DNA from 3 places in the Streptomyces sp. IBSBF 3136 genome. Region 2 is predicted to be linked to each of the others. Evidence: riboswitches for the same ligand, from Rfam matches in the RefSeq annotation. Region 2 holds a riboswitch; each other region holds the start of a gene.
What was found. Region 2 has a riboswitch for cobalamin ahead of V7E45_RS30175 (ribonucleoside-diphosphate reductase subunit alpha). Riboswitches for the same ligand answer to the same signal wherever they lie in the genome.
Positions count from the first base shown of each region.

Region 1 (9,566 bases), on a different contig from region 2:
GCCCTGGCCGGCGGCCTGCCGGACCATGAACGTGGTCAGCAGGTCGGAGAACTCGACCGCCTTGGTGCGCACCTTGACCCGGTCGTGGGTGGCGTTCCACTCGTCGACCGGGCCCTGGAGGGCGTCCTTGAGTTCGCCGCTCGCGTAGTGGGAGAGCAGGGTGAGGACGATCGGGTCGCCGGGTCGCCCGGTGCCCCGGTGGGGCGCGGCGCACGCGGAGGCGAGCAGCGCCGAGGGCAGGGCGAGCGCGAAGCGACGGCGGCCCAGGCCGCCGGCGCGCCGGGCCGGCGTCATCCCGCGGCCTCGCGGCGCAGTACGCGGAAGACCCGGGTGGTGGTGAAGCCGGTCGCGCGGTACAGGTGGGCCGCCGGGGACCGCTCGCCGGTCCACAGGAACCAGGCGCTGTGGCAGCCGCGCGCCCGCATCCGTTCCAGCACCAGGTGCAGCAGGACCTTCCCGAGTCCGGTGCCGCGCATCTCCTCCAGCACGCCGAACGGCCCGAACCGCTCGTCCAGCGAGTCGTACGCGCCGTGCATCGCCCACCCGACCAGGCGGCCGGCGGGGTCCCAGGCGGCCGCGATCCGGTCGAGCGGGGTGCCCGCGGCCAGGCACGCGCGGACGGCGCGCGCCCAGTCCGGGGTGAAGTGGTTCCCGGCGAGGGCGAGGAGCGGCACCAGGTCGTCGTCGGTGGGGGTGGCGAACCGGTGCCCCCGGGCGGTCAGTTCGGCCATACGGCGGACGACGTCCTCCGGGAGGCGGTAGCCGACCAGGCTCCGGTCCATGGCGGCCGCCTCGTACAGGACGCGGAAGCCCAGGGAGTCCAGGAGCTTCCCGGCTTCCGGATAGGTCTCGGCGTCCAGCCCGGGGAGGAGGTAGTGCGGGGTGTACGAGGCGAAGTCCACCCGGGTGCGGCCGTGGCCGTGCAGCCAGTCGAGGGCGTCGGTCAGCAGGCGGCGGCCGAGGCCGTGTCCGCGGGCGGCGGGGTCGACGAAGAAGAACGGGATCCAGCCCTGCTCCGGCTCCAGGTCGGTGCCGGTCATCGGGGTCAGTCTGCGCACCGCGTACGCCGCGCCGACGACCCGGTCACCGTCGAGGGCGACCCGGAGGCCCTCCGGATCGAAGTTGGCGTCGAGGAGCACCAGGGAGCGGAAGCGTTCCGGGGTGACAGGGTCGGCCGGCGCGCTCCGGCGCCAGGTCTCCACCAGCCGCGTCCCGTCGCCCGGCCGGAAACCACGGATCGCGATCCGGAGGGCTCGGGTAGAAGCGGGATCGGCCACGGGCCGGGGTGGTGCCGTGGAAGCGGGACCGGCCACAGGCCCGGATGCCGCGGCGGCAGCGGGACCGGCCACGGGCCCGGAAGGTGCCGTGGAAGCGGGACCGGTCACCGGCCCGGGTGCTGCGGCGGCAGCGGGATCGGCCACGGGCCAGGGTGTCGAGGCGCCAGCGGGACCGGCCACGGGCCCGGGTGCTGCCGTGGAAGCGGGACCGGCCACAGACCCAGGTGCTACGGCGGCAGCGGGACCGGCCACAGGCCCAGGTGCCGCGGCGGCAGCGGGACCGGCCACAGGCCCGGACGCTGCCGTGGAAGCGGGACCGGCCACCGGCCCAGGTGCTGCCGTGGAAGCGGGACCGGCCACCGGCCCAGGTGCTACGGCGGCAGCGGGACCGGTGGGCCGAGCTGCTGCCGTGGAAGCGGGATCGGTCATCGGCGGGGTCGTCCCTCCATACATCCGTTGAGCGGCGGGTCGCGCGGCGGGCAGGAGGTCTCAGGCGTAGAGCAGGGCGGCTTCGCCGGCCCACCGAGCGGGCGGCGCCGGCGGATCGCACAGCGGCAGCGGGTCGTCGCCCGCGTCGACGGTGCGCCGCAGCCGGTCCGACCCCCAGAGCAGGTCGATGAAGTGCCGGTGGCCGGTACCCTCCGCGCCGCCGTCCGTGGTGTGCCAGGCGAAGTCGTCCGGGTAGAGCCGCCGCAGCGTGGCGAGCATCGCGACGGCGGTGCGCACCGGGGCGAAGGTCCGGCGGTCGGTGATGTGCAACTGGACTCCGCGCAGCGGCCGTCCGGCGTACTTGTGGAAGGCCGGTACGAACCACAGATCGCGGAAGCGCACTCCGGGCAGTGCCAGCTCGGCGAGCGCCGGGGCGAACCGAGAGTCGAGGTAGGGCGCCCCGACGGTCTCGAAGGGCTGGGTGGTGCCGCGGCCCTCCGAGAGGTTCGTGCCCTCGAACAGGCAGGTGCCGGGGTAGACGGCGGCGGTGGCGGGCGTAGGGATGTTGGGTGAGGGCGCGACCCAGGGCAGGCCGGTGGCCGCCGCGTCCATGGCCCGCCGCCAGCCGGTGGCCTCGATCACCGTCAGGTCGACGGGGCCGCCCGCCGCTTCGGGCACGGCGGAGGTGTTGAGGTGGCGGGCGAGTTCACCGCAGGTGAGGCCGTGCCGGACGGGGATAGGGGCGCGTCCGACAAAGCTGGCCAGGGCCGGGTCGAGCTGCGGGCCCTCGCTGACGAGTCCGCCGAGCGGGTTCGGCCGGTCGGCGACCACGAACCGTACGCCCGTACGGGCCGCCGAGACCATCAGGTCGAACATGGTCCACACGTAGGTGTAAAACCTGGCCCCGATGTCCTGGAGGTCGTACACCAGGGCGTCGACGCCGCTGTCGATCAGCAGTTTGTCGAGGACTTCGCCGCCGCACCGGTAGGTGTCGAGGACGGGCAGGCCGGTGCCGGGGTCAGGCTGGGCCGCCTCGCTCGCGCCGGCCTGGGCCGACCCGTGCAGCCCGTGCTCGGGACCGAACAGGGCGACCAGGCGCGCACCGGCGTCGAGCAGCGCGGGCGCGGCGGGACGCAGGTCGGGCAGCACACCGGTGTGGTTGGTCACCAGCCCGAGCCGGCCGGGCCCGGCGAGCCCGGGCGACGCGTGCAGACGCGCGATCCCGGGTGTCACCGCGACCCGGCCGTCCGTGCTCATCCTTCGCCCCCGTCTGCCGGTGACCTCTCGAACCACTCGAAGCGGTGCTCGGAAATGTACTGGTACGTCCAGTGATTTCCGAGCAACCGGTGGTTCGTGCCGGGGGTCGCCGTCAGGAGGTTCCGGTCAGCCGACCCGCAGGGTCAGGGCCGCGGTGTGCAGCTTGCCGCCGGTGCGGAACTGGAGGAAGAGGCGCCAGTCGCCGGCCGTGGGCAGGTCCGCGTGGAAGGACAACCCCGGGCCCCCGTGGTCGCCGTGGGCGGTGGTGGTGGGGTGGAGGTGGGCGAAGGCCGCGTCGCCCCGGTGGAAGGCGGTCAGGTGGGCGTAGGTGTCCAGGTAGGGCTGGAGATCGGTGACGGGCTTGCCGTCCTTGGTGATGCGCACGGCCAGCGGGTGGGGCATGCCGGCCATGGGCTCGCCGGACACGGTGACGGTGTAGCCGTCGACCCGGGTCGAGTGCGCCGCCGGGGGCAGCGCGGCCGAGGTGGCCTCGCCGGGGACGGTGACGGTCCGGCTGAGGACGAAGTCCTCGCCCTCGCCGCTTCCACCGCCGGGGGTGAAGGAGGCGAACATGCGCCAGGAGCCCGGGGCCAGGGCGGCCGGCTCGGCCGTCCACGTGCCGTCGGGGGCCATCGTGGGATGGAGGTGCTGGAAGCCCGTCAGGTCGGAGCGGACGGCGTAGAAGTGCATGCGCTTGGTCTGCTCGGGGGCGAAGCGGGTGACGGCCTTGCCGTCCGGGCCCGTGATCGTGAACCGGTACGGAGCCGCCCTGCCGGCCTTCAGGGTGGCGTCGGGGCTGGTGAAGCGGTAGCCCTCGACGCTGTCGGTCAGTCCGTCGCCGGTGACGGACCGCCCCATGCCGGGCATGCCGCTCATGGAGGAGCCGTGACCGGCAGGGGTGGTCGGCGACGCGCTGCCGCCGTGGTGCATGCCGGGCATGGACGAGTCGTGGGACGAGTCCGCGGACGAGCCGCACGCTGCCAGGGCGAGCGTCAGGGCGGCCGCGGCACCTGCCGCCGTGAGGGCCCGCTTGCGTGGGGTGGGTCGGGTGGAAGCGATCATCGTTGTTCGAGGTTCCCTCCGGGTGGCGCACCACGCGGGGTGCGCGATGTGGGCAGGACCGTGCGTCCGGAAGACCCGCCGGCGGCGGGTTCCGGTGCGGTCCGCTCACGTCCTCGCGACGCACACCTGGAGCAGGAGACGGCGCCCACTCGGTGGGCCGCGCCGCCGGGTCCCGTCGGGGTCCCACGCCCAGCGCAGGCCCCGGGCCGCGAGCGCCGCGAGCGCGATCACGCCGACGAGGGGCGCCAGGGGCACCGGGATGCCGCCCGGGGCGGGAACGGCGACGCACAGCGTCCCGCTGTGACTCGCGCCGGGCCCGGCGGCCTGGGGCCGGGCGGCGTCCGGCCGCGGCGGCGTCGTCCGCTCGGACATGGCCGGAACGGTGTGACTCACGTCGGCCGTGACAGCCATGCCCATGGCGCCGTGACAGCCGCCCGCCGCGGTCGCGGGGGCTCCGTGCATGAGGAAGAGACCGAACAGGAGCGCGCACACGGCCCAGAGCCGGGTGATGCCCGGCTGGCGTGCGGGTGTGCTGCCGCGCATGGTCGCGCGTCCTCCGTTCCCTGCGGTCTCCCAAAGAGGCGGGCGCCCCCGAAGACCATACCCCATACCCGCTAGGGGTACCGGTCACTCGTCTCCGAGACGACCGAAGGCTGCTCGGCGCGGTCGCCGACGACTCGAGCAAGTCGTAGGACGGACAACGGAGTTTGTCCGTGTCTCGCGCCTGCTTTCCTGGTTGACTGGTCATGACCGCCGGACTGCGACTTAATGTCGGCATGAAGTCAACCGACGCCGAAGACGACCTGAGCATCGGGGGTCTCGCCGGCCGCTACGCCCTGGCCACACACGTCCTGCGGCACTGGGAGGCGAGAGGACTGCTGGCACCGGCCCGTGACCAGGCGGGGCGGCGGCGCTTCACGGCCGCCGACGTCACCCGGGTCGCCGTGATCCTGAGGGCCAAGGAAGCCGGTCTGCCGCTCGAGACCATCCGCTCCCTGACCTCCACCGGTGACCCGGAAGCCCGGCACGCGGTACTGAAGCGGGAGGCGGAAGCCCTGCGGCAGCGGATCGCCGCGGCCCAGGCGTCCCTCGAACTCATCGAGTGCGCACTGCGGTGCGACCACGACGACTTCACCCAGTGCCCGCACTACCGGCAGACGATCACCGAACGCGTCGGCGGCGACTGAGCACACGGCCCGGCCCCGACCGCTTCGGTGGTCGGGGCCAGGCCGTACGGCGCCCTCAGCGGGGAACCGGTGTCGCTCCCGCCTCGGTGCCCGCGGACGGGCGCGAGCTCGCCTGCCGGGCGGTCCTCGGGACGAGTACCCGCTCGGCCAGCGGCCCGAAGACGAGCCCGAAGGCCGTCCACAAGGTCAGCTGGATGGTCAGGGCCGCCAGCCGGAACTGCCAGAGCAGGGTGGCCGAGAAGTCCTTCGGGACCTCGTTGACGGTCGGCAGGAACGCGTACGCCAACCCGGCCGCCAGGACGAAGAACGCCCCCGCGGCCAGCGTCGCGTTCCAGTTGCCCAGGCGCGGTGCGAGACGCTTGCCGAGCATCACGGTGGCGATCGCCAGCAGCACGCTGAGCAGCATCATGAGGAAGTACAGGGTGGTGCGCTCGCCGATGGTGTCGGGGTCGCCCACGGAGGGCGGGTTGGCCGGGTACTTCAGGAACGGCACGACATAGACCGTGAGCAGGCCGGCCGCGGCCAGGAGCAGCGCGCTCGCGCGCGGCCCGAAGCGGCCGATGCGGCCCAGCGCGAAGCAGAACGCGAGGGCGGCGATGCCGCCGAACGCGACCCCGTAGACGAGGACGCCGGTGGCCAGGCCACCGGTGGACTGCATCGTGCGGCTCACGACTTCCATGCCGTGTTCGTGGGAGTGCGCCTCTTCGTAGGCGATGGCCGAGTCGACACGCGGCTCACCGAGGAAGTAGGCGACGACGAGGGCGAGCAGGCCCGCGGCGAGTCCCGCGAGCATGCCACGCACCAGCAGATTTCGGACAGTTGCCGAGTTCATGGACGGACCTGGTCCGGGTGCCGTCAGTGGCAGGGGAAGCCGAGCAGGTGGCGGGCGTCGTGCACCCACTCGTGGACGTCCGTGCCGGACATCACCGAGGTGGCGCCCTGCTCGGCGCCGACGAAGTAGAGCAGGACGAGCATCAGGATGCCGAAGAAGACCGCCCAGGGGGCGATCGCGCCGATCGGCAGCTTGGCGGGGGTGGCGGTGGGGACTGTGGTCGGCTGGGCGACGGACTGCGCCATGGCAGAACCTCCTGGGGAACTCGCGTCCCGTCTCGGTGGTGCACAGGACAACGGGGGCGGGTCTGACTTGCCCGGCCCGCACCGCGAGCGGCGTGGGCGAGGCATACAGTGGCGCGACCGTGCCGGATTCCCACCGGCTTCCGCGTTCCGTCATCTATTTCGCCCAGAAGGTACCGCGAAGCGGAGGCACGGCCAAGAGCGCACGGGGGGCTCGCAGGCGCTCCCCGGGCGTCCTCGCCTTCCGATTCCCTGTGGTTGCAGGGCCGTCGACCGCGAAAGTGAGCACGTGACCAGCCGAGTGATCTTGATCTCACCAGCGATGAGCGCGGCGCTGCGCGAGGCCCGCTTCGACGACGGGTGCCCTCTGGAGGACGGCGGCGCGGCCCGGGCCCGTTCCGCCGCGGGGGTGCTCCCGCGGGCCGCGCGTGCGCTGGCGGCTCCGGGTGCGCGCTGCCGGCAGACCGCCTCGGCGCTCGGTCTCGACGCGGAGGACGCGCCCGAGCTGGCCGGTCTCGACGTGGGCCGCTGGCGGGGCCGGACACTCGCCGAGGTGAGCGCCGCCGAGCCGGAGGCGGTGGCCGGGTGGCTGTCCGACCCTGCGGCGGCACCGCACGGCGGGGAGTCGGTGCGGGGGTTGTGCGAGCGGATCGCGGCCTGGATGGCGGAGGCGGCGCGGTTGTCCGGCCGTACCGTCGCGGTGGTCGAACCGGACGTCGTACGAGCGGTGACCGTCCGGGCGCTGGGAGCACCCGAGGCGGCCTTCTGGCGGATCGACGTACCGCCGTTGCACGCGGTCGAGTTCAGCGGCCGCGCGGGCCGCTGGAACCTGACTCCCGGCAGGCCCCTCGACCGGCAGCACGACCACTGAGCGAGCGCGTACGGCGGTCGGCGGTCGGCGGCCACTCGGCATGAGCGGCGGCCACCGCCCCGGTCCGCCTCAGCTGCCGCCCACGCCCAGCGCTGCCAGCAGGACGAGTACCAGGGTCGCGGCGCCCAGCAGGCCGTGGGCGGCCACCACGGGGACCGGCAGGTGCCGTTCCGCCGGGGTGGTCTCCTCTCCGCCGGCGGGGGTGGCGGTGCGGTACACCGGCACCCAGCGGGCGAACATCGCGAAGCCGAGCAGGGCGACGGCGACGAGGACGCCGAAGGACGTCCAGGCCAGGGCCGACCGGTCAGCGGCGAGGTAGACGATCCACACGACCAGCCCGGCCGCCGCGAGCAGGAAGTGCCCGAAGACGAGCGGAGCCGGGAAGCGGGTCGTCCCGGTCCGCTGCTGCCGCAGGCCGCCGCGGGAGATCCAGCGGGCCAGGAGCACGAATCCGCCGAGGGCGGTGACCACCCAGGCGGCGAGAGCGGCGACGTCCATGTCGTCCTCCAGGGTTGCGGGGTACGGGATTTCGGAGGTCGGGCGCCCTCAGCGACCGGGCGCCGTGCGGTATCCCTCGGCCTGGACGGCCTCCTCCGCCACACGGACGCCGTAGCGGTAGGCGAGCTTGCCACCGAGGTAGCCGGACAGGCCGAGGACGGCGAGCGCGCCGACGGAGAGCGCCAGTTGCCCGTATCCGACCCCCCGCCCCTCGGGGTACCCGCCGCTCTGCCGCCAGGCGAAGCCGGCCGCGTACGCGACGGTGACCGCCAGGTTCAGCGCCATGTGGGTCAGGCCCGTGCGGAAGGCCGGGGTGCCGGTGGGGATGGCGAACAGGTCGAGGAAGCCGACGCACGCCGCGGCCAGCGCCCCGAGCACGCCGATGGCGATCAGCCAGGCGGACCCGTGGGTCAGGAAGGCGGGCCGGCCGACGGTCCGGGAGGCGATGTCGAAGACCAGGCTGGACACCCAGGCGCCGATCGGCACGGTGACCAGGATGGGGTGGAACGGATGTCCGTACGGTCCCGCGAGGGCGCCGCTGACCGGCCGCTTCGCCTGGTGGAGGTCCTTGAGATCGGTGTTCACGGTCATACGGCACCTCGTCCCTGAGCTGCCCCCGGTTATTTCACCAATAATTGTTCGCCTTATTCGGCGGGCAGGTCAAGGGGCGCGTCGCCGCGCGGGAGGAGCCCGTGCGGCGCGGTCGCCCCGGCGGTCACATGCCGCGCAGGACGACCAGGAGAACCAGGAGCACCGTGGCGCCGGCGCTCATGCCGTGGGCGACCACGGCGGTCAGCGGGAAGTGCCGCTCGGCGGTGGCCGCGCCCTGCGAATGGCGCCCGGAGCTGGGCATCCAGCGCAGCAGCATCATGAAGCCGAAGGCGGCCACGATCAGGACGACGGCGCACGCCGCCCAGGCCGAACTCCTGACGTCGCCCAGCAGGTACGCGGTCCAGGCGGCGAGCCCGGCGACGGCGAGCGCCACATGGCCGAGGACCAGCCACAGCGGCAGCCGTGTCACACCGGGCGTGCGCTGCCTCAGCCCGCCGTGACGGATCCACACGGTGGCGAGGTAGCCGCCCAGACCCGCGGTCAGCAGCCAAGCGCACAGAACGAAGACACGCATTCGCCTCGCCCCCTGTCCCTGTCCGGGCCGCCCCGTCCCGGCGGGGCGGCGGGCCTCAGGACACCGCAACGGACGGGGAGCAGCCCGGACATCCATCCATCGATTCACCCGTAGGTGTGAATGGTGCGGCGAACCACGTGCGGATGGGCCCTGCGGCCCCGCGCGTTCCGACCCGGCTCACACAACGCCCGGTCCAGGCCGGTGCGCGTGCTCATCCGGACAGCCACGCCTCCGTGATCGCCAGGGCCGCCGCCATGATGCTCACCTGCGGGTTCACCTGGGGGCAGCTGGGGAGCGCGGAGGCGTCCGCGACCAGTACGCCGCGCACCCCGCGCAGGCGTCCCCACGGGTCGGCCGGGAAGCGCTCCGGGCTCGCGCCCGCGGCGACGGTACCGGTGGGGTGGTACGCCGACAGGTGCAGCTGTCGCGCGCTCGTGCCGGCGAGGACGGTGTCCAGCTCCGCGAGACTTCGCACCCTGGGCGCGGTGGGGATGCCGGTGAGGACTTCCTCGGCACCGGCGGCGAACAGCAGCTCCCCCATCGCGCGGACCGCCCGCAGCAGACGGCCCGCGTCGCGGCGGTCGAGGTCGTAGCGGAGCAGGGTGCGGTCGCGGCCGAGGACACGGCCTGAGGGACGGTCGGCGATCATGGCGCCGAGCGTGGCGAGCCGGTCGGCGCTCTCCAGTTCGCGGCGCAGCTCGGCGCCCAGCCCGGGGAGGACGAAGGAGCCCATGCCGGGCGGGGTGGCGGTGGCCTCGATGAGGACGCCGTGCGCGTGGTGCTCC
Region 1 covers NZ_JAJSZC010000012.1:942-10,507, reverse strand. The annotation lists gene V7E45_RS04385 (ABC transporter substrate-binding protein) at 1-294, opposite strand, end outside; gene V7E45_RS04380 (GNAT family N-acetyltransferase) at 291-1,202, opposite strand; gene V7E45_RS04375 (exo-beta-N-acetylmuramidase NamZ family protein) at 1,767-2,963, opposite strand; gene V7E45_RS04370 (hypothetical protein) at 3,090-4,025, opposite strand; gene V7E45_RS04365 (DUF6153 family protein) at 4,131-4,568, opposite strand; gene V7E45_RS04360 (MerR family transcriptional regulator) at 4,802-5,212, shown strand; gene V7E45_RS04355 (CbtA family protein) at 5,268-6,044, opposite strand; gene V7E45_RS04350 (CbtB domain-containing protein) at 6,068-6,289, opposite strand; cobalamin riboswitch at 6,328-6,471, opposite strand; gene V7E45_RS04345 (histidine phosphatase family protein) at 6,576-7,157, shown strand; gene V7E45_RS04340 (hypothetical protein) at 7,227-7,655, opposite strand; gene V7E45_RS04335 (DUF2231 domain-containing protein) at 7,704-8,246, opposite strand; gene V7E45_RS04330 (hypothetical protein) at 8,371-8,781, opposite strand; partial or broken gene V7E45_RS04325 (GMC family oxidoreductase) at 8,993-9,566, opposite strand, start outside.
Region 1: linked by a shared signal. The riboswitch ahead of V7E45_RS04350 (CbtB domain-containing protein) and the one ahead of V7E45_RS30175 (ribonucleoside-diphosphate reductase subunit alpha) in region 2 are both predicted to bind cobalamin.

Region 2 (9,566 bases):
CTTCGCCAAGGCGGCCGACGCGTTCAGCCAGGTCAACCCGGCCACGGGCAAGCCGCGTGGCGCGCTCGTCCCGCCGGAGGCCGGCCAGTGGACCTACGCCACCCTGGCGCTCGGCTCGGCCCTGGCACTGTTCATGTACCCGCACTCGATCACCGCGACCCTGTCGTCCAGGAGCCGTGAGGTGATCCGCCGCAACACCACGATCCTGCCGCTGTACTCGCTGATGCTGGGCCTGCTCGCGCTGCTCGGCTTCATGGCGATCGCGGCCGGGGTCAAGGTCACCAACGGGCAGCTGGCGATCCCGCAGCTGTTCGAGGACATGTTCCCGGACTGGTTCGCGGGCGTGGCCTTCGCGGCGATCGGCATCGGCGCCCTGGTGCCTGCGGCCATCATGTCCATCGCGGCGGCCAACCTGTTCACGCGCAACATCTACAAGGACTTCATCAAGCCCGACGCGACGCCCAAGCAGGAGGCCCAGGTCTCCAAGGTCGTGTCGCTGCTGGTGAAGGTGGGCGCGCTGGTCTTCGTCCTGACGATGGACAAGACGGTGGCCATCAACTTCCAGCTGCTGGGCGGCATCTGGATCCTGCAGACCTTCCCGGCCCTGGTGGGCGGTCTGTTCACCCGCTGGTTCCACCGCTGGGCGCTGCTCGCCGGCTGGGCGGTCGGCATGGTCTACGGCACGCTCGCCGCCTACGGCGTGGCCTCCCCGACCCAGAAGCACTTCGGCGGCTCCGCGAAGGAGATCCCGGGCATCGGGGAGATCGGCTACATCGGTCTCACGGCGTTCGTCCTCAACGTGGTGGTCACGGTGGTCCTCACGTTCGTCCTCAAGGCCGTGAAGGCCCCCGAGGGCCTCGACGAGACCCGGCCGGAGGACTACACGGCGGACGCGGGCGACGCGGGGGTCCAGGTGGAGCTCCCGCCGGCCACGGCGGGCGCCGGTCACTGACCCGACGACGCACCTGGAGCGGGGGGGCCCCCCCCGCGGGGCGGCCCCCCCCCCGCCCCGCCCCCCCCCCCCCGCCCCCCCGCCCCCCCCCCCCCCCCCCCCCCCCCCCCCCCCCCCCCCCCCCCCCCCCGCGTCCGGCCCCCGGCCGCTCTCCCGAGGGCACCGCTCGTCACTCTGGCGGTCCGGGAGTTGACCCACTGGAGCCGCCGCACCGCGCGACAGACACAACATCTGGGGGTGACACGACAGCCCGGCACTAGATGTATGCTCATGCTCGCTGTAGCCGCAGGGGAATCCGGTGCGAATCCGGAACTGTCCCGCAACGGTGTACTTGCGTGTATCCGCACGCCTGTCCAGTCCGAGGACCTGCTGTCAGCACGCGCCCGGCCGTCCGGTCCGGGTGCCTCCAGACGTCCGGGCCTCGTGGAGTGGGCCGGTGGACGCGACGCCGTGCGCGCTCGTGCCGTCGCCGCCCGCTGCCCTCCCCCTCCACCAGGCCCCCGTGCCGAGCGAGGGAGAGCCCCACGTGACCATCGCGCCCGCCGATCCGGCTTCGGTCAGCGACCCGAGGACCGACGGTCCCGGTGCCGCGCTGCTGCGGACACTGACCGAGCTGACCGCCGACCTCCCCGACGCCGACCCCGGCCGAGTGGCCGCGGCCGCGCTGCGCGGCCGGTCCGCCCGGGCCGACGAGGCTGAGCTGCGCGAGCTGGCCACGGAGGCGGCCGCCGGTCTCATCTCCGAGGACCCCGCCTACTCCCGGCTGGCCGCCCGGCTGCTGACCGTCTCGGTCCGCGCCGAGGCCGCCTCACAGGGCGTCACCTCCTTCACCGGGTCCGTCGCCGTGGGCCACCGAGAGGGGCTGATCGCCGACCGCACCGCGGAGTTCGTACGACTGCACGCCGAGCGCCTCGACGCGCTGGTCGACCCGGCGGCCGACGACCGCTTCGGCTACTTCGGCCTGCGCACCCTGCACAGCCGCTACCTGCTCCGGCACCCCCTCACCCGCAAGGTGATCGAGACCCCCCAGCACTTCATGCTGCGGGTGGCGTCGGGCCTCGCCGAGGACGACACCGTCCGCTCCCTGGACGAGGTCGCCGCGCTCTACCGGCTGATGAGCCGCCTCGACTACCTGCCCTCCTCCCCCACGCTGTTCAACTCCGGTACGCGGCACCCGCAGATGTCGTCCTGCTACCTGCTCGACTCGCCGCTGGACGAGCTGGACTCCATCTACGACCGCTACCACCAGGTGGCCCGGCTCTCGAAGCACGCCGGCGGCATCGGCCTGTCGTACTCCCGCATCCGCAGCCGCGGTTCGCTGATCCGCGGCACCAACGGGCACTCCAACGGCATCGTGCCGTTCCTGAAGACCCTGGACGCCTCGGTGGCCGCCGTGAACCAGGGCGGCCGGCGCAAGGGCGCGGCCGCGGTGTACCTGGAGACCTGGCACTCCGACATCGAGGAGTTCCTGGAGCTGCGCGACAACACCGGTGAGGACGCGCGCCGTACGCACAACCTGAACCTCGCGCACTGGGTCCCGGACGAGTTCATGCGCCGGGTCAACGCCGACGAGCAGTGGTCGCTGTTCTCCCCGGCGGACGTGCCCGAGCTGGTGGACCTGTGGGGCGCGGAGTTCGACGCGGCCTACCGCAAGGCGGAGGCGGACGGGCTCGCCCGCCGCACGATCCCGGCCCGCGACCTGTACGGCCGCATGATGCGCACACTCGCGCAGACCGGCAACGGCTGGATGACCTTCAAGGACGCCGCCAACCGCACCGCCAACCAGACGGCGACCGCGGGCCACGTGGTGCACTCCTCCAACCTCTGCACCGAGATCCTCGAGGTCACGGACGACGGGGAGACGGCGGTCTGCAACCTGGGTTCGGTCAACCTCGGCGCCTTCGTGGCGGACGGCGACCTCGACTGGGAGCGCCTGGACGCCACGGTCCGCACCGCCGTCACCTTCCTGGACCGCGTCGTCGACATCAACTTCTACCCGACCGAGCAGGCGGGCCGCTCCAACGCCAAGTGGCGTCCGGTGGGCCTGGGCGCCATGGGCCTCCAGGACGTCTTCTTCAAGCTGCGCCTGCCCTTCGACTCCGCGGAGGCCAGGGCCCTGTCCACGCGGATCGCCGAGCGGATCATGCTGGCCGCGTACGAGGCCTCCGCCGACCTGGCCGAGCGCAACGGTCCGCTGCCGGCCTGGGAGAAGACCCGCACCGCCCGCGGCGTCCTGCACCCGGACCACTACGACGTGGAGCTGACCTGGCCCGAGCGCTGGGCGGCGCTGCGCGAGCGGATCGCCTCCGTGGGCATGCGCAACTCGCTGCTCCTGGCGATCGCGCCCACCGCGACCATCGCCTCCATCGCGGGTGTGTACGAGTGCATCGAGCCGCAGGTGTCCAACCTGTTCAAGCGCGAGACGCTGTCCGGGGAGTTCCTCCAGGTCAACTCCTACCTGGTGCGGGAGCTGAAGGAGCTGGGCGTGTGGGACGCCCGGACCCGGGAGGCGCTGCGCGACTCCAACGGCTCGGTGCAGGAGTTCGCCTGGATCCCGGCCGACGTACGGGCGCTGTACCGCACGGCGTGGGAGATCCCGCAGCGCGGCCTGATCGACATGGCCGCCGCCCGCACCCCGTTCCTGGACCAGGCGCAGTCGCTGAACCTGTTCCTGGAGACGCCGACCATCGGCAAGCTCTCCTCGATGTACGCGTACGCCTGGAAGTCGGGCCTGAAGACGACGTACTACCTGCGCTCCCGCCCGGCGACCCGGATCGCCCGGGCCGCCCAGGCCCAGGCGCAGGTCACGACCCCCATCCCCGTCCAGCAGGCCGCCGACCCCGACGCGGTCGCCTGCTCCCTTGAGAACCCCGAGTCCTGCGAGGCCTGCCAGTGATGACCCCCCGTAACCAGAACCTGCTCGACCCGGGCTTCGAACTGACCCTGCGTCCGATGCGCTACCCGGACTTCTACGAGCGCTACCGCGACGCCATCAAGAACACCTGGACCGTGGAGGAGGTCGACCTCCACTCGGACGTGGCCGACCTCGCGAAGCTGTCCCCGAAGGAGCAGCACCTCATCGGCCGCCTGGTGGCCTTCTTCGCGACGGGCGACTCGATCGTCGCGAACAACCTGGTGCTGACGCTGTACAAGCACATCAACTCCCCCGAGGCACGGCTCTACCTGAGCCGGCAGCTGTTCGAGGAGGCCGTGCACGTCCAGTTCTACCTGACGCTCCTGGACACCTACCTGCCCGACCCGGACGACCGGACGGCGGCCTTCGCGGCGGTGGAGAACATCCCCTCCATCCGTGAGAAGGCGGAGTTCTGCTTCAGGTGGATCAACGAGGTCGAGAAGCTGGAGCGCCTGGAGTCCCGGGCGGACCGCCGGCGCTTCCTGCTGAACCTGATCTGCTTCGCCGCGTGCATCGAGGGCCTGTTCTTCTACGGCGCCTTCGCGTACGTCTACTGGTTCCGCAGCCGGGGCCTGCTGCACGGCCTGGCCACCGGCACCAACTGGGTGTTCCGCGACGAGACGATGCACATGTCCTTCGCCTTCGACGTGGTCGACACCGTCCGCAAGGAGGAGCCGGACCTCTTCGACGACGAGCTGCGGCAGCAGGTCACCGACATGCTGCGGGAGGCCGTCGAGGCCGAGCTGCAGTTCGCGCGCGACCTGTGCGGTGACGGCCTCCCGGGGATGAACACCGAGTCGATGCGCCAGTACCTGGAGTGCGTCGCCGACCAGCGCCTGACACGGCTCGGCTTCGCCCCGGTGTACGGCTCGGAGAACCCGTTCTCCTTCATGGAGCTGCAGGGTGTTCAGGAGCTGACGAACTTCTTCGAGCGCCGCCCCTCGGCGTACCAGGTCGCGGTCGAGGGCACCGTCGACCTGGACGAGGACTTCTGATCCCTCCTTCCGGCCCGCGCCTGACGGGCTCCCCGGGCCTCCTGGGCCCTCCTGATCTGCCGGTCGATGATCCGGTCCCGCACGATGCCGATCACCGCCGGGAGGACCAGGAGGCCCAGGATCCCGATCACGGCGACCATGCCGAGCAGTCCTTCTGTCTGTGTCGTAGTCATAGACACCACTGTCACGCCTGACACTCCTTACCGCGAGTGGCAGGACTGCCGCACACCCTCGATTTACTGCCACCGACGAGGCACACTGGCAGCATGCTGCGAAATGTGGTCGCCGTCCTCCTCGACGGCGTGAACCCCTTCGAGCTGGCCGTCGTGTGCGAGGTCTTCGGCACCGACCGCAGCGACGAGGGCCTGCCGGTGTACGACTTCGCGGTCGCCTCGGCCGAGGGTCGGACGCTGCGTTCGAACGCGGGTTTCTCACTCCACGTCGAGCACGGCCTGGAGCGACTGGATTCGGCCGATCTGATCGCCGTGCCGGCCGGGTCGCACTACGCCTCCCGGCCGTTCCCGCCCGAGCTGCTGGACGCCCTGCGCCGCGGCGTGGACCGCGGCGCCCGGGTGCTCAGCGTCTGCTCGGGCGTCTTCATGCTCGCCGCGGCCGGGCTGCTGGAGGGCCGGCGGTGCGCCGTGCACTGGCACCACGCGGACGAGCTGGCCCGCCAGTACCCACGGCTGACCGTCGAGCCGGACGTGCTCTACGTGGACGAGGACCCGGTGATCACCTCCGCCGGCACCGCGGCCGGCATCGACGCCTGTCTGCACCTCGTGCGCAAGGAACAGGGCCCGGAGGTCGCCAACCGGATCGCCCGGCGCATGGTGGTGCCGCCGCACCGGGACGGCGGGCAGGCCCAGTTCATCGAGCGGCCGCTGCCCAAGGCCCCGTGCGACACCGTCGGCGAGGTCCTGGCGTGGATGGAGCGCCACCTCGACCGGGAGGTGACCGTCGAACAGCTAGCCGCCCGCGCCCACATGGCCCCGCGCACCTTCGCCCGCCGCTTCCAGCAGGAGACGGGCACCACCCCCTACCGCTGGATCCTGCGTCAGCGCGTGCTGCTGGCACAGGAGTTGCTGGAAGGCACGGACGAGACCATGGAAGCGATCGCCTCGCGCACGGGGTTCGGCACGGCGGCCGCGCTGCGCCACCAGTTCGTCCGCGCGCTGGACACCACCCCGGCGGCCTACCGGCGCACGTTCCGGGGCCCGCAGGCCGCCTGAACGCGCACCGGCGTCGACCGCGCCCGGGCTACCAGGGCAGCGCCCTGAGCAGCAGCCGGTGCGGCCGCAGCGTGATGCCCACGCGGGTGGTGTCGTTCGACCCGCTGACCTGTTCGAAGCGGTACTTCGCCGAGATCGCCGCGGTGATCAGGCTCAGCTGGGCCATGGAGAAGTGGTCGCTCGGGCACTTGCGGTTGCCCACGCTGAACGGGCTCATGGCGTACTTCGGCACCTCCTTGGCACGCTCGGGCAGCCAGCGGTCCGGGTCGAAGTCGAGGTGGCGGTCGTAGGAGCGGGCGTCGCGCTGGACGGCGTAGGGGCTGTAGACGATGTCCGCCCCGGCCGGAATGCGATAGCCGCCCAGTTCGGTGTCGGTCACCGCGCGCCGCGTCAATATCCATACGGCGGGCCTGAGCCGCATGGCTTCGACGACGACATTGTTGGTGTGCCTGAGCTCCCGGACATCGGCGAATGCAACGGGCCGGCCACCGGTCACGGATTCGACCTCGGCGCGCACCTTCTCGGCGTGTTCCGGATGTTCCGCGAGCACCTGGAGCAGCCACATGATCGTGGAGGCGACTGTTTCGCTTCCGGGGGTGAGTATCGCGACCACCTGGTCGTGGATCTCCTGTTCCCCGATGGGGTCGCCATTGTCGTCCTTCGCCTCCAGCAATGCCGTCAGCAAATCGTCCGGCTTTTGACCAGATGCCCTCCGCTCGGCGACGATCTCGTCGACCAGCAGATGCAAATCGGCCAGGGCCCGGTTGAATTCGCGGTTGGCCGGGAACGGCAGCCGGTAGAGCGGTCCTAGCGGGATGACCATCCTGCGGTACATACCACGGAAGACGGTCGCGAGGTCGGTGCTCAGCCGCTCCGCGCGCTCGTCCATGTACTCGCCGCGCAGCAGGCAGCGGGCGGCGATGCGCACGGCGACGCGGAACGACTCGGAGGTGCAGTCGACGGTCCCGCCCGGCTGCCAGCGCTCGGTCAGCCCGTGCGCCTCCTCCTCCATCACCGGGCCGTAGGCGGGGATCGCGTCGAGCCGGAACGCGGGCTGGATGGTGCGCCGCTGGCGGCGGTGCCGGGGGCCGTTGGCGGTGGCCACGCCCTCCTTGCCCAGCAGGCCCTCAAGGGATTCCCACAGCGGTCCGTCGATGCGGTAGTCGGGGCTGAGCGCGAGGGCGCCGGTGAGCGTCGGGGTGGTGACGGCGTACACCGTCTTGGGGCCGAGCCGCAGCCGGACGACGTCGCCGTGCTCGCGCAGGCCGGACATGAAGGCCAGCGGGTCGCGGACCAGTTTCAGGCCGTGGCCGAGGCCCGGGACGGCGCCGCCGGCCAGCGGCGGCTCGCGCAGTTCCGGTGTCCGCGGGGTCACGGGCTTCACAGACTCGACGGTCATTTCTCACCTGCCGCTTCGTTGTTGACGTACGGGGGCGTGGACCGGTCGTCCCAGCTGTCGACCATGTACCGGCCTGACTCGTGGTGGAACCAGTAGACGGAGCTGAACCAGTTCCGCATGTTGCCGACGCAGACGCGCACGGCGGTGCTCAATTCCTTTCCGCGCGTGGTTCCGTCGTCGAGCCCGTCGGCGAGCCGCAGGGCCTCGCGCTCGGCCTCCAGGAATTCGCTGATGCATTCCTCGACGCGCCGCCTGACCTCGTCCACGGCTTCTTCGAGGCCGAGCCCCTCATGGGTGACGAGGCTGATTCCGAGATTGTGCACCTCGTCGCCCGCTATTTCCTTGGGCAGCGAGCAGAGGTCGTTGTACCAGGCGGCGAATTCCTGGCTCAGCAGGGCGGGGCGGCGATATGCCGGGTGTTTTCTGATGGGGTCCGGGAGTTCACATCCCGCGCTCTGCTCCAGCAGGTCCGTCCATATCCAGTGCGCGAAGGTGAGGCGGCGCAGGGCGAGGTACTCCTCGACTTCGGGGACGTGTCCCGCGGTCCGGTTGCGAAACTCGCGGTCGTAGGCCTCGATCACCTCGTGGAAGTGCCGGGCGAAGCGCCGGTTCCACGTGCGCGGCAGGAACGAGTACAACCGCAGCACACTGTCCGCGAACCCCGCCACCAGCGGGTCCGGGTGGGCCAGATGGTGCCGGGGGGAGTCGAGGGCCGCGTGCAGGCGGTGCCTGAGGCGCCGCCAGTCGTCCGGGCGGCCGTGCACGATGTCCCGGTCGTGGCGGTCGTCCCAGACGAAGAACCAGGCGCTGTAGTCGGCGATGGCCTGGAGGACCTCCTCGCCGGCGTCGGTGTAGTACCCCGCCATCAGGTCGGTGTAGCAAAGACCGTCGGCATATTCCCGCACCTTGTCCGCCGGCATGAGCCGCTTTTCGAGCAGCCACGCCCGGGTCTTCTCCTGGAGCTTCGGCCAATACGGGTGGAGCTGCCGGGGAAACACGTCCTCGATCACCGGGAGGGCGAGAGACGGCGGTACCGCGACCGCTGTAGACGATGTGGTGCCGTGTGAGAAAGCGTGCACGAACAGTCCCCTCTCAGCCGCCAGGAGCGCAACACCCCTCCTTGCCGTGCCGGGCGTGCGCCGTTGCGTATCCCCGCTCTTACATTCAGCACTACAACTGACCGTTATGGGAACGGATTTGCTTCACTCACCACCCCAACATGCCGGGAATCATGCGACGAACAAACGAACGACGCCCGGTCGGGACGGATCCCGACCGGGCGTCGTCGATGACGTCGTGGCTGCTCCCGCAGGGTCGCCGTACGTCTCGGCCGCGTCTGTCAGCCGTTGGCGACCACGGGGTAGCGCGGCTCGTTCTCGGCCATCTGCCGCAGCGCGTCCTTGCGGTCCCGCTTGGACAGCCGGTCGATGTAGAGGTAGCCGTACAGGTGGTCCGTCTCGTGCTGCAAACACCGTGCGAAGTAGCCGGTGCCACGGATCTTGACCGGGTTCCCCTTCTCGTCCTGGCCGGTGACCTCGGCGTAGTCGGGGCGCGCGAGCGGCGCGTACGCGGTGGGCACGGACAGGCAGCCCTCGTTGCTGTCGTCCAGCCGGCGCCGGTCGGCGGGCAGCTCCACCAGCTTCGGGTTGCACACCACGCCCACGTGCCGGACGCCCTCGTCGTCCTGGCAGTCGTAGACGAAGACCTTCAGGTCCACACCGATCTGGTTGGCGGCCAGGCCCACGCCCTCGGCGGTGCGCTGGCTGGCGAACATGTCCGCGACGAGCTGGTCCAGCTCCGCGCCGAACTCGGTGACGTCCTTGCACTCGGTGTGCAGCACGGGGTTGCCGACGACGGTGATCGGCCGCGAGGTGCCGCGCTCGCGCCAGGCGTTCTCGCGCTCCTCACAGTCCTCCGTGTCGACGACGAACCCCTCGTCGTCGACGGGGAGCACGCCCGCGTGCTGCTGATCGGTGTCCTGCTGCGCCATGACCGACGTAAGCCTTCCTGCACAAATACTGGGAGTGATGCTGATACAGGGTACGTGCAGCACCCTGGCACGGGCGCGCGGAACCGC
Region 2 covers NZ_JAJSZC010000183.1:11,625-21,190, forward strand. The annotation lists gene mctP (monocarboxylate uptake permease MctP) at 1-952, shown strand, start outside; cobalamin riboswitch at 1,213-1,340, shown strand; gene V7E45_RS30175 (ribonucleoside-diphosphate reductase subunit alpha) at 1,479-3,848, shown strand; gene V7E45_RS30180 (ribonucleotide-diphosphate reductase subunit beta) at 3,848-4,861, shown strand; gene V7E45_RS30185 (hypothetical protein) at 4,774-5,034, opposite strand; gene V7E45_RS30190 (GlxA family transcriptional regulator) at 5,128-6,090, shown strand; gene V7E45_RS30195 (bifunctional albaflavenone monooxygenase/terpene synthase) at 6,119-7,489, opposite strand; gene cyc1 (epi-isozizaene synthase) at 7,486-8,568, opposite strand; gene def (peptide deformylase) at 8,829-9,479, opposite strand.

Region 3 (9,566 bases), on a different contig from region 2:
GCCCGCGGCTCCCCGCCCTCGCCGGCCTCCGGCCGCGCGGCGGTGTCCCCGCCCCCCTGGTCGGCCTCCGGCGGCGTGGCGGTGTCGCCGCCCCCCTGCGGCCCGTCGTCGGGGCGCGGCCCGCCGCCGCCCCCGCCGGGACCGTCCGGATCGGGATCGTCCTCGCCGTCGTCGTCGTCCCCGGCGTACTGCTCCAGCGTGTCGTCCAGCTTGTCCTCGTCCAGCCCCGGCGCGTCGAACGGGTTGCGCCGGCGCCGGTGGGGCAGCGCGAGCAGCGCGGCCTGCCGTACGTCCTCGGCGAGCACGTCGGTCCGCCCGGCCCACGCGGCCAGCGCGGTCGCCGTGCGCGCCATCACGATGTCGGCCCGCATGCCGTCCACCTCGAAGGCCGCGCAGGTCGCCGCGATCTGCCGCAGCGCGCCGTCGCCGAGGCGCACCTCGGGCAGCAGCCGCCGCGCCGCCACGATCCGCTGCCGTACGGCGGCCTCCTCCTCGGCCCAGCGCGCGGCGAAACCGTCCGGATCGTCGTCGTACGCCAGCCGGCGCCGTACCACCTCCACCCGCTGCTCCGGCTCCCGGGAGGCGGCGACCTCCACGGTCAGCCCGAACCGGTCCAGCAACTGCGGCCGCAGCTCGCCCTCTTCCGGGTTCATGGTGCCTACCAGCAGGAAGCGGGCCGCGTGCCGTACGGAGACGCCCTCGCGCTCCACGTACGAGGCGCCCATCGCCGCCGCGTCCAGCAGCAGGTCGACCAGGTGGTCGTGGAGCAGGTTGACCTCGTCGACGTACAGGATGCCGCGGTGCGCGTCGGCCAGCAGGCCCGGCTCGAACGCCTTGACGCCCTCGGCGAGCGCCCGCTCGATGTCGAGCGCGCCGACCAGCCGGTCCTCGGAGGCACCGACCGGCAGCTCGACCATGCGCGCCGGCCGGTCCGCACCGCCGCCCGGCTCGTGCGGGCCGTCGGGGCACGCCGGGTCCGGCGCGGCCGGGTCGCAGGAGAAACGGCAGCCGGGCACCACGGCGACCGCCGGCAGCAGCGCCGAGAGCGCGCGCACGGCCGTCGACTTGGCGGTGCCCTTCTCGCCGCGCACCAGCACACCGCCGACCGCCGGTGAGACGGCGTTCAGCAGCAGCGCCAGCCGCAGGTCGTCCTGGCCGACGACGGCCGTAAAGGGGAAGGGGGTGGTCACTGGTCGCCCTCCAAGTCGCCTTCCAGCTCCAGATAGGTGGCGCGCAGCCGCTCCAGCGTCTCCGCGTCCGGCTCCGCCCACAGTCCGCGGTCCGCCGCCTCCAGCAGCCGCTCGGTGATCCCGCGCAGCGCCCACGGGTTGGACTGCTTCATGAAGTCACGGTTCTCCGGGTCGAAGACGTACTCCGCGCTGAGCTTCTCGTACATCCAGTCGTCGACCACGCCCGCCGTGGCGTCGTAGCCGAACAGGTAGTCCACGGTCGCCGCCATCTCGAAGGCGCCCTTGTAGCCGTGCCGGCGCATCGCCGCCATCCAGCGCGGGTTGACCACCCGGGCCCGGAACACCCGGTGCGTCTCCTCGCCCAGCGTGCGGGTCCTCACCTGGTCCGGTACGGCGCTGTCGCCCACGTACGCCTCGGGGTTGGCGCCGGTCAGGTGCCGGACCATGGCGACCATGCCGCCGTGGTACTGGAAGTAGTCGTCGGCGTCGACCAGGTCGTGCTCGCGGGTGTCGACGTTCTTCGCGGCGACCGCGATCCGCCGGAACGCCGTCTCCATGTCGCCGCGCGCCGCCCGCCCGTCGAGCCCGCGGCCGTACGCGTAGCCGCCCCACACCGCGTACACCTCGGCGAGATCGGCGTCGGAGCGCCAGTTGCGGGCGTCGATCAGCGGCAGCAGACCGGCGCCGTACGCGCCCGGCTTGGAGCCGAAGACACGGGCCGTGGCGCGGCGCCGGTCGCCGTGCCCGGCGGTGTCCTCGTCGGCGTGCGCCTTCACGAAGTTCCGGTCGGCCGGCTCGTCCAGCTCGGCCACCGCGCGCACCGCGTCGTCGATCAGCCCGACCACGTGCGGGAACGCGTCCCGGAAGAAGCCGGAGATGCGGACCGTGACGTCGATGCGCGGCCGGCCCAGCTCCGCCAGGGGGATCACCTCGAAGCCGGTCACCCGGCGGGACGCCTCGTCCCACACCGGACGGCAGCCCAGCAGGGCCAGGATCTCGGCGATGTCGTCGCCCTGGGTGCGCATCGCGGACGTGCCCCACACGGTCAGGCCCACCGAGCGCGGGTAGTCGCCGGAGTCCTGGAGGTAGCGGGCGACGAGCGAGTCGGCGAGCGACTGCCCGACCTCCCAGCTCAGCCGCGACGGGATCGCCTTGGGGTCGACCGAGTAGAAGTTCCGGCCGGTCGGCAGGACGTTGACCAGACCCCGGGTCGGCGATCCGGACGGGCCCGCCGGGACGTAACCGCCGTTTAGGGCATGCAGGATGTGCCCGATCTCGTCGGTGGTGCGGGCCAGGCGCGGCACGACCTCGGCGCAGGCGAACTCCAGCACGGCCACCGCCTCGGGCAGTTCGGCGCCCAGCACGCCGCGCAGCACGGCGGGGACGACCGCACGGTCCCAGGCCCGGGCCTCCATGGCTTCCGCCGCCCGCCGGCACAACTGCTCCAGCAGGTCGATCGCGTCGGAGGCGGTGCGGGCCGGACCGTCCACCAGGTCGGTCAGCTCCACCGGCACCTTCACCGGGGCGCCGGGCTCGGCCAGCAGCTCCTTCTCCACCAGCCCGAAGTGCGCGGCCACCGAGGCCCGCAGACCCGGCAGGGCGTTCGCCTGCCCGCCCCACACCTGCGCGGCCCGCAGCACCGCCAGGACCAGGTTCACCCGCGGCTCGCCGACCGGACCGCCGCCCAGGATGTGCAGGCCGTCGCGGATCTGCACGTCCTTGATCTCGCACAGGTAGCCGTCGATGTGCATGACGAACTCGTCGAACGCCTCGTCGTCCGGCTGCTCGTCCACATGCAGGTCGTGGTGCAGCTCGGCCGCCTTGACCAGCGTCCAGATCTGCGCGCGGACGGCCGGGGCCTTCGCCGGGTCCAGGTCGGAGACGAGCGCGTACTCGTCGAGGAGCTGCTCCAGCTTGGCCAGGTCGCCGTAGGTGTCGGCGCGGGCCATCGGCGGGACGAGGTGGTCCACGACGGTGGCGTGCCCGCGCCGCTTGGCCTGGGTGCCCTCGCCGGGGTCGTTGACGATGAACGGGTAGATCAGCGGCAGTTCGCCGAGGACCGCGTCCGGCGCGCAGCCGCCGCTCAGGCCGAGGCCCTTGCCCGGCAGCCACTCCATGGTGCCGTGCTTGCCCATGTGGACCACGGCGTCCGCGCCGAAGCTCCGGTCGAGCCAGCGGTAGGCCGCCATGTAGTGGTGCGAGGGCGGCATGTCCGGGTCGTGGTAGATCGCGATCGGGTTCTCGCCGAAGCCGCGCGGCGGCTGGATCATCACGACGACGTTCCCGAACCGCAGGGCGGCCAGCACGATGTCGTCGCCGTCCACGTACAGGCTGCCCGGCGGTTCGCCCCACGCCTCGGTCATGGCGTCCCGCAGTTCGGGGTCCAGCGTCTCGAACCACGCCCGGTAGTCGGCCAGCGGGACCCGGGCGGGCGCCGCGGCCAGCTGCTCCTCCGTCAGCCACTCGACGTCGTGACCGCCGGCCTCGATCAGCCGATGAATCAACTCGTCGCCGTTGTCGGGGTATTCGGTGAGGCCGTAGCCCGCGTCCCGCAGGGCGTCCAGGACCCGCACCGCCGACGCGGGCGTGTCGAGGCCCACCGCGTTGCCGACCCGTGAATGCTTGGTCGGGTACGCCGTGAAGACCAGCGCGATCCGCTTCTCGGCGTTCGGCCGGTGCTTCAGCCGGGCGTGCCGCAGGGCGATCCCGGCCACCCGGGCGGCCCGCTCGGGGTCGGCGACGTACACCGGGACCTCGTCCGGGCCCTGCTCCTTGAAGGAGAACGGCACGGTGATCAGGCGGCCGTCGAACTCGGGGATCGCGACCTGCATCGCCGCGTCCATCGGGGAGAGGGCGGCGTCGGACGCCTCCCAGGCGGCGCGGGAGGAGGTCAGGCACAGCCCCTGCAGCACGGGGACGTCCAGGTCGGCGAGCGCCCCGATGTCCCAGGACTCCTCGTCACCGCCCGCGGACGCCTGCGAGGCGTGCGTGCCGCCGGCCGCGAGCACCGTGGCCACCAGCGCGTCGGTCTTCGCCAGCAGCTCGTACAGCCCGCCGTCCGCGCCGCGCAGCGAACCGCAGTACACGGGCAGGGCGTTGGCGCCCTTCGCCTCGATCGCGGCGCACAGGGTGTCCACGAAGCCGGTGTTGCCGCTCAGTTCGTGCGCGCGGTAGAACAGCACGCCCACGGTGGGCCGGCCCTCGCGCAGCTCGTACGTCCCGTGCACGCCGTACTCCGGCATGTCCTGCGGCTCCTCGAACCCCTCGCCGGTCAGCAGCACGGTGTCGGAGAGGAACCGCGCCAGCTCGGCCAGGTTCGCGGGACCGCCCTCGACCAGGTACCGCAGCGCCTCCGCCACCACACCGGCCGGGACCGACGACTCGGCCATCAGCTCGGCGTCCGGCACGCTCTCGCCGCCCAGCAGCACGGTCGGCACACCGGACGCCTTCAGGGCGGCCAGCCCGTCCTCCCACGCCCGCTTGCCGCCCAGCAGCCGGACGACGGCGAGGTCGGCGCCGTCGAGCAGCCGGGGCAGCTCCCCGGCCACGTCGACGCGGGTCGGGTTGCCGATGCGGTAGTCCGCGCCGGAGGCCCGGGCCGCCAGCAGGTCCGTGTCGGCGGTCGACAACAACAACACAGTGCTCATGCGGGCGCTCCCGGTGGAATGAAAGGCAGTCCTTGCGGCGCGCCCGACTCGATGAGCCGCCACAGCGCGTCCGTGTCCGCGTGCTGTTCGATCAGGTCGCCGAGCCGGTCGAGCTGCTCCTCGCGCAGCGCGGCGAACGAGGTGTCGGGGGCCGGCACGAAGCGGCGCCCCGCGGCGGCCGCGACCTCGCGCAGGAAGGCCCGCCGGAAGCCGTCCGACTCCAGCGAGCCGTGCCAGTGCGTGCCCCAGGTCGCTCCGACCCGGCAGCCGTCCAGGAAGGCGTCCCCGCCCAGGACCTCGGCCACCCCGTGGTGGATCTCGTAGCCCTCGACCCGTTCGCCCAGGGCCTCGCCGGTGGGCCGGGTCAGGGTCTTCTCCCGGGCGAACCGCACCCGCACCGGCAGCAGTCCGAGCCCGGGGACCTCTCCGGCCCGCGACTCGACCTCGTCCTCGATGTGCTCGCCGAGGATCTGGAAGCCGCCGCAGATGCCGAGGGTCGGCCGTCCCTCGGCGGCCCGTGCGCGCAGCGCGTCGGCGAGGCCGCGCTCCCGCAGCCACGCGAGGGCCCGCACGGTCCCGCGGGTGCCCGGGACCACCACCAGGTCGGCGTCGGCGAGTTCCTCGGGCCGGTCCACGAACCGCACCACGACGCCCGGTTCGGCGGCCAGCGCGTCCACGTCGGTGAAGTTGGACATGAGCGGGATCGCGCACACGGCGACGCGCAGCACGTCCTCGCCGACCGGGGGAGCGACGGTGGACTCCCGGACGGTGCCGCGCAGCGACACCCGCAGTCCGTCCTCCTCGTCGATGCCGAGCCCGTGCCGGAAGGGCAGCACGCCGTACGTCCGCCGTCCGGTGAGGTCCCGGAGCATGTCGAGGCCCGGCTCCAGCAGGCCGACGTCGCCCCGGAACTTGTTCACCAGGAACCCGGCGACCAGTTCCTGGTCCGCCGGGGAGAGCAGGGCGACGGTGCCGAAGAAGGAGGCGAAGACGCCCCCGCGGTCGATGTCGCCCACCACCAGCACGGGCAGCCCGGCGCCCCGTGCGATGCCCATGTTGACGATGTCGGTGCGCCGCAGATTGATCTCGGCCGGGCTTCCCGCCCCCTCACAGATCACCGCGTCATACGTGCCCCGCAACTCGGCCAGACAGTCCAGCACCGTGCCCAGCAGCCGCTGTTGGCGCCCGCCGTGGTAGCCGCGGGCGCTCAGCTCGCCCACCGGCCTGCCCAGCAGCACCACTTGGCTGCTCTGTTCGCCGCCCGGCTTCAGCAGCACGGGGTTCATCTGCGCGGTCGGCTCGATCCGGCAGGCCTGGGCCTGCATGGCCTGCGCCCGCCCGATCTCCGCGCCCTCGCGCGTCACGAACGAGTTCAGGGACATGTTCTGCGCCTTGAACGGCGCCACCTTCACGCCCTGGCGCACCAGCCAGCGGCAGATACCGGCCGTCACGACGCTCTTGCCGGCGTCGGAGGTGGTGCCGGCGACGAGGAGACCACCGTTCACTTGCCACGTCCCTTCACGAGGAGGCGCGCGGCGACGGTGACGCCGAGCGCGAGCAGGCCGACCCGGCGGGAGAGCCGTACGGCCCGGTCGATGTCGGTGACCCGGACGGCCCGCCCGGACCCCCCGTTCAGCACGGGCCGGTGCTCCACCCGGCCGCCGTAGGACAGCGTCCCGCCGAGGCGCAGCCCCAGGGCGCCCGCGAAGGACGCCTCCACCGGACCGGCGTTGGGGCTCGGGTGCCGATGGGCGTCGGCCTTCCAGGCCCGCAGGGCGCCGCGGGGGTCGGGACCGGCCGCGGCGGCGAGCACGGCGGTCAGCCGCGCGCCCGGCCAGCCGGCGACGTCGTCGAGGCGGGCGGAGGCCCAGCCGAAGCGCAGGTGGCGGGGGGACCTGTGACCCACCATCGCGTCCAGGGTGTTGACGGCCCGGAAGCCGAGCAGCCCGGGCACCCCGGCCACGGCACCCCACACCAGGGCGCCGACGACGGCGTCGGAGGTGTTCTCGGCGACCGACTCGACCACGGCCCGGGCGATCCCGTCGGCGTCCAGCGCCTGCGGGTCGCGGCCGCACAGGTGCGGCAGCCGCGCGCGGGCGGCCGGCAGGTCACCGGACTCCAGGGCGTGGCCGACGGCCCGGGCCTCCCGGGCGAGCGAAGTGCCCCCGACGACGGCCCAGGTGGCGGCCGCGGTCAGCGCGACGCCGGCGGCGGGGGAGCGGTGTACGGCGCGTTCGGCGAGCGTTCCGAGCGCGACAGCGGCTCCGGCGCACACGCCGGTGTGCAGCGCGCCCCACCCGCGGTGGTCGCGCCACAGCACCCGTTCCACGGCCCCGGCGGCCCGCCCGAACGCGGCGACCGGATGGCCCCGGCGCGGATCGCCGAGGAGCAGGTCGCCGAGGAGGCCGGCGGCGGCGCCGTACGCGTAACGGCGATCGGCACCCATCGGGTCAGCCGGTCGTCAGGGCAGGCGGGGTCCGGTGGGTGAACGTCGGTCGGCAGCCGCGCATGGCGATATGTCCTCACTCAGGGTGTCCGCGCCCTGGTTCGACGAGACCGGCGGTGAGAGTTCCTGGCTCCCGGGGATGACCTCCCCGGTGACAGTGGCGGGACCGCGCCGGATTCGCACCGGCTTCCTCTTCTGCCGCCGTACTTGGCCTGGGCAGTCCACCACGCGCCCGGAAGGGCCGTCAACTTGCCTTTGACCTGCGCGGGGAGAGTGTGCTGAGGCCCACACCGGCAAGGGCAGGGCAGCCGAAAGGCCCCCCGCCGGAGAGTTCCGGCGGGGGGCCTTTCGAACGGTGCGTCAGGGCTTGACGACGATCAGGTAGATGCCGTAGGCCACCGCGGCCGCGCACGCCGCGAAGCAGACGTACGCGCCGGTGGCGGCGAGCGCCGCCGAGCCGCCCTGCGCGGTGGCCTTCTCGCGCCGGGCCAGGCCGTTGATGCCGAGGGTGAACAGGGCCACCAGGCCCACCGCGAACGCGAGGCTGACGCCGAAGACGGAGCCGATGGCCGCCCAGTCGATCTTCATGGGTTGCTTCCTTCAGTACCGGGTGCTCGGGGTCAGACCGTTGCGGCCGGCGGGACCGCCGGGGTCACGGGCTCGGTCGGGACCGGGGCCGGGATCGTGGCCGTGAGGTCCTCGGTGACGGTGCCGGTGGGCGGCGGGGTCACCATGGCGATCGCGGTGGTCACCACGCCGGGCGGCTCCTCGGCCGTGTCGGCGACGACGCTGGTGTGGTCCACGACCTCGCGCCGGGAGTACTTCCAGATCGCGGCGCTGGCGGCGACCAGGAAGACGGCGACGATCGCGGTGCCCCAGTCGCCGAGGTCCGTGACGTACTCGGCGAGCGCGCCGACCAGCGCGGCGGCCGGGAGGGTGAGCACCCAGGCGATGAGCATGCGCGTCGCGGTGGACCAGCGGACCACACCGCCCTTGCGGCCCAGGCCCGTGCCCATGACCGAGCCGGAGACCACGTGGGTGGTGGAGAGGGAGAAGCCGAGGTGCGAGGAGGCCAGGATGGCGGTGGCCGCGCTGGTCTGGGCGGCGAAGCCCTGACGCGGCTCCAGGTCGGTCAGGCCGGTGCCCATGGTGCGGATGATGCGCCAGCCGCCGATGTAGGTGCCGAGCGCGATGGCCAGGCCCGCGGAGAGGATCACCCAGGTGGGAGGGTTGGAGCCCGGCGAGACGGCACCGCCCGCGATCAGTGCCAGGGTGATGATGCCCATGGTCTTCTGCGCGTCGTTGGTGCCGTGCGCGAGGGAGACCAGGCCGGCGGAGGCGATCTGGCCGGCGCGGTAACCCTTGCGGGTGGCCTCGCCGTCCGCCTTGTCGCCGAGGGCGTAGGAGAAGCGGGTGGAGAGCATGGCCGCCAGACCCGCCACCACCGGGGCGGCGACCGCCGGCAGCAGCACCTTGGTGACCAGGACGTCACCGTGGACCGCGCCGAGGCCGGCGGAGGCGACGGTGGCGCCGATCAGGCCGCCCATCAGGGCGTGCGAGGAACTGGAGGGCAGTCCCACCAGCCAGGTCAGCAGGTTCCAGAGGATCGCGCCGACCAGGGCGGCGAAGATGACCTCGGGACGGATGCCGGTCTCGTCGACGAGACCTTTGGAGATCGTGTTGGCGACCTCCACCGAGAGGAAGGCGCCTACAAGGTTGAGCGCGGCGGACATGGCCACCGCGACCTTGGGCTTGAGCGCGCCGGTCGAGATGGTCGTGGCCATCGCGTTGGCGGTGTCGTGGAAACCGTTCGTGAAATCGAACGCGAGTGCGGTTACCACCACAATCGCGAGGATCAGCGAGAAGCTTTCCATTTACCCAGGCAATCGTTCGAGGTCGTTGGCTGTTGGACCGTAGGCAATCTGGGTGAACGGAAGGTGAACTGAGGCGGGCGTGGCGGTGTCCGTGGGAGAGGTTCCGGATGACGTTCGCCCCGACGCCCCAACCGCCCCTTGGCTACCAGCCGCGCGCGAAGGCCCGCAGCATGCCCGGCGGCCCGTGAAAGAGATTCTGGTCACCCGGCAGGCCGCCCCGGACGCCGTACTGCCAGAAGGTCCAGTCCGTCCATCCGCCGGGCAGCGATCCGGGGTCCGACGTGCCGTGACGGGCGATCCACAGTGCGTGGTCGGCGGCGAAGGCGCGCGTGTCACCGGTGCACGCGTCCCACCAGTCGGCGGTGGTGTAGATGACCGGCCGGCGGCCGGTCTCGCGCGCCACCTCGTC
Region 3 covers NZ_JAJSZC010000020.1:20,367-29,932, forward strand. The annotation lists gene V7E45_RS06950 (putative cobaltochelatase) at 1-1,190, opposite strand, end outside; gene cobN (cobaltochelatase subunit CobN) at 1,187-4,837, opposite strand; gene V7E45_RS06960 (cobyric acid synthase) at 4,834-6,342, opposite strand; gene V7E45_RS06965 (cobalamin biosynthesis protein) at 6,339-7,283, opposite strand; cobalamin riboswitch at 7,385-7,524, opposite strand; gene V7E45_RS06970 (hypothetical protein) at 7,644-7,871, opposite strand; gene V7E45_RS06975 (inorganic phosphate transporter) at 7,904-9,157, opposite strand; gene V7E45_RS06980 (GH25 family lysozyme) at 9,300-9,566, opposite strand, start outside.
Region 3: linked by a shared signal. The riboswitch ahead of V7E45_RS06965 (cobalamin biosynthesis protein) and the one ahead of V7E45_RS30175 (ribonucleoside-diphosphate reductase subunit alpha) in region 2 are both predicted to bind cobalamin.